Halioglobus japonicus: one gene and its partner. The main gene of each other region encodes a partner of the protein of the gene in region 2 in a complex. Links are inferred from orthologs where the notes say so. Each region holds a gene or a part of one and is shown on either strand. Other genes may lie near its edges.

What was found. Proteins that work in one complex are often made in the same cells at the same time.
Region 1: the proteins of mfd (region 2) and uvrA are in contact, whole or in part, in a crystal structure (PDB 4DFC), measured with the Escherichia coli proteins. The link is inferred for Halioglobus japonicus from one-to-one orthologs.

The regions. Positions count from the first base shown.
Region 1 is NZ_CP019450.1:1,343,297-1,346,732, forward strand. The notes cover bases 70-3,436. They hold uvrA (excinuclease ABC subunit UvrA), read right to left. Parts: upstream 3,117-3,436; coding sequence 270-3,116; downstream 70-269. Other genes in these bases: BST95_RS06420 (LytR/AlgR family response regulator transcription factor), read right to left, coding at 70-265; BST95_RS06430 (MFS transporter), read left to right, coding at 3,236-3,436. In the rest of the region: more of BST95_RS06420, read right to left, coding at 1-69. UniProt on the Escherichia coli protein: The UvrABC repair system catalyzes the recognition and processing of DNA lesions. UvrA is an ATPase and a DNA-binding protein. A damage recognition complex composed of 2 UvrA and 2 UvrB subunits scans DNA for abnormalities.
Region 2 is NZ_CP019450.1:2,405,346-2,409,382, forward strand. Bases 22-3,989 are described here. They hold mfd (transcription-repair coupling factor), read right to left. Parts: upstream 3,687-3,989; coding sequence 222-3,686; downstream 22-221. Other genes in these bases: BST95_RS11370 (CsiV family protein), read right to left, coding at 22-222; BST95_RS11380 (glyceraldehyde-3-phosphate dehydrogenase), read left to right, coding at 3,838-3,989. Also shown: more of BST95_RS11370, read right to left, coding at 1-21; more of BST95_RS11380, read left to right, coding at 3,990-4,037. UniProt on the Escherichia coli protein: Couples transcription and DNA repair by recognizing RNA polymerase (RNAP) stalled at DNA lesions. Mediates ATP-dependent release of RNAP and its truncated transcript from the DNA, and recruitment of nucleotide excision repair machinery to the damaged site.

The DNA.
Region 1 (3,436 bases), 1.1 Mb from region 2 along the record:
GTAGTGCGTATTCGTCGTAGGCGGTGCAGAACACGATAGCTGGCGGGGCTTCCAGTTCTGCCAGTGCCGCAGCAACCTCGATACCGCCCAGTCCGGGCATGCGAATGTCGAGCAAAATCAGTTCGGGCAGGTGTTGCCTGGCCAGTTGCAGTGCGGCCTCCCCGTCACTGGCCTCCAGGCAGTCTGCGTCGGGGCGTAGGCGCGCCACCAGTCTCAGTAACCGCTCGCGCGCCAGGGGCTCGTCGTCGACGACCAAGATTTTCATGGCTTCAGGCGGCCTTTTTGCCCCGTTTGGGTTTGAGCATGGGGGCGAGGAACTGGCCGGTGAAGGAGCCCTTGGTCTTGGCGACCTCTTCGGGCGTACCAGTGGCGATAATCTGGCCGCCGCCGGAGCCACCCTCGGGGCCGAGGTCGATAATCCAGTCGGCGGTTTTAATCACGTCAAGGTTGTGTTCAATGATGACCATGGTGTTGCCGTGGTCACGCAGGCGGTGAAGCACCTCCAGCAATTGCTTGATGTCCTCGAAGTGCAGGCCGGTAGTGGGTTCATCAAGAATATACAGGGTTTTGCCTGTGTCGCGCTTGGAGAGCTCGCGGGATAGCTTGACTCGCTGGGCTTCACCGCCGGAAAGCGTGGTCGCCGCCTGGCCCAGGCGAATATAGGACAGGCCAACATCCATTAGTGTCTGTAGCTTGCGGTTGATGGCGGGCACGGCTTCAAAAAACTCCAGCGCGTCTTCCACGGTCATCTCGAGCACTTCGTTGATGTTCTTGCCCTTGTAGCGGATTTCCAGGGTCTCACGGTTGTAGCGTTTCCCCTTGCACACGTCGCAGGGTACATAGATGTCCGGCAGGAAGTGCATCTCCACCTTGGTCACGCCGTCGCCCTGACAGGCCTCGCAGCGTCCACCTTTCACGTTGAAACTGAAACGTCCCGGCTTGTAGCCGCGTGAGCGCGCTTCCTGGGTGCCGGCGAACAGCTCGCGCACGGGCGTGAAAATGCCGGTATACGTGGCCGGGTTGGAGCGCGGTGTGCGGCCGATCGGGCTCTGGTCGATGTCGATACATTTATCGATATGGTCCATGCCCTCGATACTGTTGTAGGCCGCCGGGGTAAGGGTCGTGGCGCCGTTGAGCTCGGTGGCCGCCAGTGGGTAGAGCGTGCTGTTAATCAGCGTGGATTTCCCTGAACCTGAGACGCCGGTGACACAGGTGAGCAATCCCACCGGCACCTCCAGAGTGACGTCCTGCAGGTTGTTGCCGCGCGCACCGGACAGGACCAGTTGTTTCTTCGGGTCTGCTTCGGTCCGCTTTTTCGGTACCTCAATTTTGCGTCGCCCGGAGAGGTAGTCACCGGTGAGGGACGCTTTATTGGCCACAATGGCTTTCATCGGGCCTTCCGCGACTACCTGCCCACCGTGCACACCGGCGCCGGGGCCAATATCGATAATGTGGTCGGCGGTGCGAATCGCGTCCTCATCGTGCTCGACCACCAGCACGGTGTTGCCGAGGTCACGCAGGTGCGTCAGGGTGTTGAGCAGGCGTTCGTTGTCGCGCTGGTGTAGGCCAATAGAGGGTTCGTCGAGGATATACATGACGCCGACAAGCCCGGCGCCAATCTGTGACGCCAGACGGATACGCTGGGCTTCGCCGCCTGACAGCGTCTCTGCGCTACGGTTCAGGGTCAGGTAGTTGAGGCCTACGTCGACCAGGAAGCGATATCGGGCGCGTAACTCCTTTAGAATCTTGTCGGCAATTTCGCCTTCGCGACCCTCCAGTTCCAGTGCATTGAAGTAGTCCTCAGCTTCACCCACAGACATATCGGTAATGGCCGGCAAATTTCGCTCATCCACGAATACGTGGCGGGCATCCTCGCGTAGGCGCGTGCCGCCACAGTCGGGGCAGGGGGCTGTGGTCAGGAACTTGGCCAGGTCCTCGCGCACAGAGTTCGAATCGGTGTCGCGATAGCGCCGCTCCATGTTGGGGATAATGCCCTCGAAGGGATGGGTGCGCTTGAACACGTCGCCGCGATCGTTCACATAAGCGAAGGCGATCTCAGTCTTGCCCGACCCGTGCAGGATTACCTGGCGATGTTTCTTGCTCAGTGATTCAAATGGCGCATCGATGTCAAATCCGTAGTGCTCAGCCAGCGACGTGAGCATGTGGAAGTAGTAGACGTTACGCCGGTCCCAGCCGCGAATTGCGCCCTCGGCGAGGCTCGCCTCGGGGTGCAGGACAATACGCTCGGGGTCGAAGTACTGTTTGACACCCAGGCCGTCACAGCTCGGGCAGGCCCCTGCTGGGTTGTTGAATGAGAACAGGCGTGGTTCCAACTCGTCGATGCTATGGCCACAGGTGGGGCAGGCAAAGCGAGCCGAAAAGGCGATATCGTCGCCTTCGCCGTCCATCCACGAGACGGAGGCCAGGCCGTCAGTGAGGCCGAGTGCGGTCTCGAAGGACTCGGCCAGGCGCAGGCCTAGGTCAGCGCGGACCTTGAATCGGTCTACCACCACCTCAATGCGGTGCTTCTTATTCTTCTCCAGCTCTGGCACGTCGTCCAGGTCGGTGACGATGCCGTCGATGCGCGCGCGCACAAAGCCCGATGCGCGAAGTTCTTCAAAAACGTGCAGATGCTCACCCTTGCGGTCGCGGACAACGGGCGCCAGCAGCATCAGTTTACTGCCCTCTGGCAGTGCCAGCACGCTGTCCACCATTTGGCTCACCGTCTGCGCCTGCAGGCTGAGCCCGTGCTCAGGGCAGCGGGGCTCTCCCACCCGTGCAAACAGCAGACGCAGGTAATCATAGATCTCGGTGATGGTGCCCACGGTGGACCTTGGGTTGTGCGAGGTCGACTTCTGCTCGATCGAAATCGCTGGCGACAGGCCTTCGATGTGGTCCATATCGGGCTTTTCCATCATTGACAGGAACTGCCTGGCATAGGTGGACAGGCTTTCCACGTAACGTCGCTGCCCTTCCGCGTACAGAGTATCGAAGGCCAGTGATGACTTGCCCGAGCCGGACAGACCCGTAATCACCACCAGCTTGTCGCGGGGGATGTCCAGGTCAATGTTCTTGAGGTTGTGCGTGCGTGCGCCGCGAACGTGAATAGTGTCCATGTCTGGGCCTTGATACCGCTGTGAAACCGAAACGGATCAGTGTACTGCTACCGGTACTGGGCATGCAAAGAGTAGTTGGGAACTGTTATTATTGAGCTCTGTATTTTGGCCACTAACCCATGATCACTGAACACCCCATGAGCCAACAGGAGCGGCGCACCGTCAGCTCCCTGGCGCTGCTTTACAGTTTCCGTATGCTCGGCCTCTTTATGGTCCTGCCACTGCTTGCGCTCTATGCCGAGGGGTTGGAGGGAGTGTCGCCCACTGCCATTGGCCTGGCACTGGGTATATATGGCTTGAGTCAGGCGCTGTTGCAGATC
Region 2 (4,037 bases):
CTCGGCAAGGCGCGCTTCGACCTGGGCGGGATAAACGAGGAAACGACTGCTGCTCGGGTAGTTCAACTGGGGCAGTGGTTCCCACTGTTCGCTGGCGCTGCCCGTCTCATTGGCAAACACCATGAGCTCTACCTGATACCAGCGTTCGTTAGCCTGCGCTGCAGCGCTGAGCAGGCAGAGGGAGAGGGCTGTAGGGTAGAGCAGGTGGCGAGCAAGCGGCATCAAGCGGCAGTGTCCTTGGCGTCGGTGGTAAATGTCTGCAGCAGCCCCTCGATAAACTCCTGGCGCTGCAGGTTATCCGGTAGCTCGCGATCAAACCGCAATCGTGTGGCTCCGGCCAGTTTGTAAGCCCGTGGGTCCGACTGTACTAGCTTAACCAGTGCCAGCGGATCAACCCGGGTGCTTTCCTTGAAGTCGATACTACCACCACCGGGGCCCGCTTCAATGGCGCGAATGCCGAGTTTCTGTGCCTTGAGCCGCAGTCGCGAGGTCTGGAAAAGGTTGCCGACCTGCTCGGGCAACAGACCGAAGCGATCGATCATCTCTACCTGCAGCTCGCGCAGCTGGTCTTCGTCTGCGGCGGCGGCAATGCGCTTGTACAGTACCAGACGCGTATTGATGTCCGGTAGGTAGTCCTCGGGAATCAGGGCCGGCATATGCAGATTGACCTCGGTGCCGGCGTCGAGGGGCGCGTCCACATCGGGAATGTCACCCCGCTTAAGTGCGGCCACAGCCCTTTCCAACATGTCCATGTACAAGGCGAAGCCAACGCTGTGGATCTGGCCACTTTGCTCATCGCCGAGCAGTTCGCCGGCGCCGCGAATTTCCAGGTCGTGCGTCGCCAGCAGGTAGCCTGCGCCGAGATCGCCGGCAGCCTCAATCGCCTCCAGGCGCTTGCCGGCATCGGAGGTAATCGCCGAGCGCGGCGGGGTGAGCAGGTAGGCGTACGCCTGGTGGTGGGAGCGGCCGACGCGGCCGCGCAGCTGATGTAACTGCGCCAGCCCGAATTTGTCCGCCCGCTCGATAATAATTGTGTTGGCGTTGGGAATATCGATGCCGGTTTCGATAATCGTGGTGCACAGCAGAATGTGGTGGCGCTGGTGGTAGAACGCGGACATCACTTGTTCCAGTTCAGTCTCGCGCATTTGCCCGTGGGCCACACCGATGTTCAGCTCCGGCAGCAACTCGCGCAGTTTGCGGGCACTTTCCTCGATCGATTTGACCTCGTTGTGCAGGTAGTACACCTGCCCGCCGCGCAGGGTTTCACGCAACACGGCCTCTTTGATCAGGGCGATGTTGTGCTCGCGAATAAAGGTTTTGATCGACAGGCGCCGCGCGGGCGGGGTGGCGATAATCGACAGGTCGCGCATGCCGCCCAGGGCCATATTCAGCGTGCGCGGAATCGGGGTCGCTGTCAGCGTGAGAATGTCGACTTCCGAGCGCAGCGCTTTGATCGTTTCCTTTTGCTTCACGCCGAAACGATGTTCTTCATCGATGATGAGCAGGCCCAGGTCGGAGAATTTGAAATCTGACTGAAGCAACTTATGGGTGCCCACCAGAATATCCGTGTTGCCTGCGGCAATACGTTCGCTGACGGCCTTGATATCCGCCGCCGTCTTGAAGCGCGAAACCACCTCGATATTAACCGGCCAGTCGGCGAAACGATCGCAGAATGACTGGTAGTGCTGTTGCGCGAGCAGAGTGGTCGGCACCAGCACGGCCACCTGCTTTTTGCTCTGGGTGGCGATAAAGGCAGCGCGCATGGCCACTTCGGTCTTGCCAAAGCCCACGTCGCCACACACCAGCCGGTCCATGACCCGCGGACTGCACATGTCTTCCACCACGGCCTTGATAGCCTGTTCCTGGTCGGGGGTTTCCTCGAAGGGGAACGCCGCGGCGAATTTATCGTAGGCGATAGGATCGCATTCAAACTCGTAGCCCTTACGCGCTTCGCGGCGGGCGTACACCTCGAGCAGCTGCGCGGCGATGTCGTTGGCCTTTTCACTGGCCTTGCGGCGGGCCTTGTCCCACTGCTCGGAGCCGAGGGTGTGCAGCGGCGCGGCATCCGGGTCGGCCCCGGAATAGCGACTTATCAGGTGCAGCGATGCCACGGGCACATAGAGCTTGGAACCCTTGTTGTACTCCAGGGTAAGGAATTCTGCCTGTTGCCCATCCACGTCCAGGGTTTGCAGGCCCACATAGCGGCCCACACCGTGCTCCAGGTGCACCACCGGCACGCCTTCGCGCAGCTCGTTAATGTCGCGGAAAGCATTGGCGGCTGCAGCGTCTGAGGTTGCCTTGCGACGCCGGCGCTGGGCCACCCGGTTGCCAAACAGCTGGGATTCGCTGACCAGGGTGGGTTCGTCCGGCCCCTGGTACAGGCCGCGATCCAGCGGCGCGGTCGCAATCGCAAATGCATGGCCGGAAGTGACAAAGTCATGCCAGTTAAGCACTTCCGGCGGCTTCAGACCGAGTTCCTTCAGTGATTGCAGCAGGATCTCCCTGCGCCCGGCGGATTCTGCACAGAGCAACACCGGCCCGGCGTGGGTCTCCACGAACTTGGCCAGGTTCTGGGCCGCGGATACAACGGTCTGATCGGTGGATAGGTCTGGCGGGGGGAGCACGCCGCTGTCAGCATGGACCGGCGCGTCAGGGTTGTGCCGCAGCTCGAGAACAGGGAATCCCTTCAGGCCTCCGTAGAATTCATCCACTGGCACAAAGCCCCGGTCCGGCGGCAGCAGTGGCCGCCGTGGATCGATGCCGTACTCTTCAAATCGGGTGCCCACTTCCTGCCAGAAGTGGTTGGCGGCGCCATTGTGGTCGCCGATGGTTACCAGCGCGGCATCTTCCGGAAGGTAGTCGAACAGGGTGGCGCACTCGTCAAAGAACAGCGGCAGATAGTATTCACAGCCGCCGGGGCTGCGACCCGCGCTGACCTCTACATAGGTTGGACAGGCGTCGTGGTCGACATCGAAAGCGTCATACCAGTTCATCTGGAAGCGGCCGATACCGCGGGTATCCAGCGGGTACTCCCGGGCCGGCAGCAGGTTAATGGCCTCAACCTTTTCCACCGTGCGCTGGGTCTCAGGATCAAAGGTGCGCAGCGTATCGACCTCGTCATCAAGCAGATCGATGCGATAGGGCAGGGGGCTGCCCATCGGATATATGTCGAACAACGAGCCGCGCAGGGCAAATTCACCGTGCTCGAACACGGTGTCGACGTTGCGATAACCGTTGCGCTCGAGATCGCGCCGGAAACTATCGATATCGATCTGCTGATTGGCTTCCAGCACCAGGCTTGAGCCCGCCACATAGTGAGTCGGCGGCAGTCGGTGCATGAGGGTTGGCACTGGCACAATCAGAATGCCGCACCGGGTGCGTGGCAGGGTATGCAGGGTGTGCAGACGCTCGGAAATAATGTCCTGGTGGGGCGAGAAGTTGTCGTAGGGCAGGGTTTCCCAGTCGGGGAAGGCCAGAATGTCGAGCTCGCGATCCAGATAGAAGGGCAGTTCCCGCTCCAGGGCGATGGCCGAGCTGGTATCGGCCGTGATCACCACAGTCAGGCGCTCGGGGCTGGCGAGTTCGGCAATACAGCGGGCGTCGGCGCCGCCGTAGAAGGGGCCCATTGCGGTGCGGGAGCCCGGCTTTTCTGGCCAGGGCGTGTTGGCGACCAGGGATGTAAACATGTGTGCAGACTTGGCTCGTGCTTGCGGGCGCGCATTGTATCGTGCCAGACCCCGGTCCGTGAATATGTCCGTGACGGGTCGGTTGAATCAGGGCGTGCTAGGCTGGATAATACGCGCCCCCGACACACACAACACCGCAGGACAACACACCGTGACAGACCGCAAACGAGAGCGCCCGGACGATTACTTCTCTGATTGGAAGGAGCGCGAGGCCCTGGCCGAGGGCATGATCCCCCTGGTGGGGACCCTTTCCCGTGAAAAGAACGTGAAGTGTTACATCTATGGTAAATCCATGGTCAACGCTTCCGTGCTGCAGTTGATGAAAGACCACCGCTATGTGCGCCAGGTGGA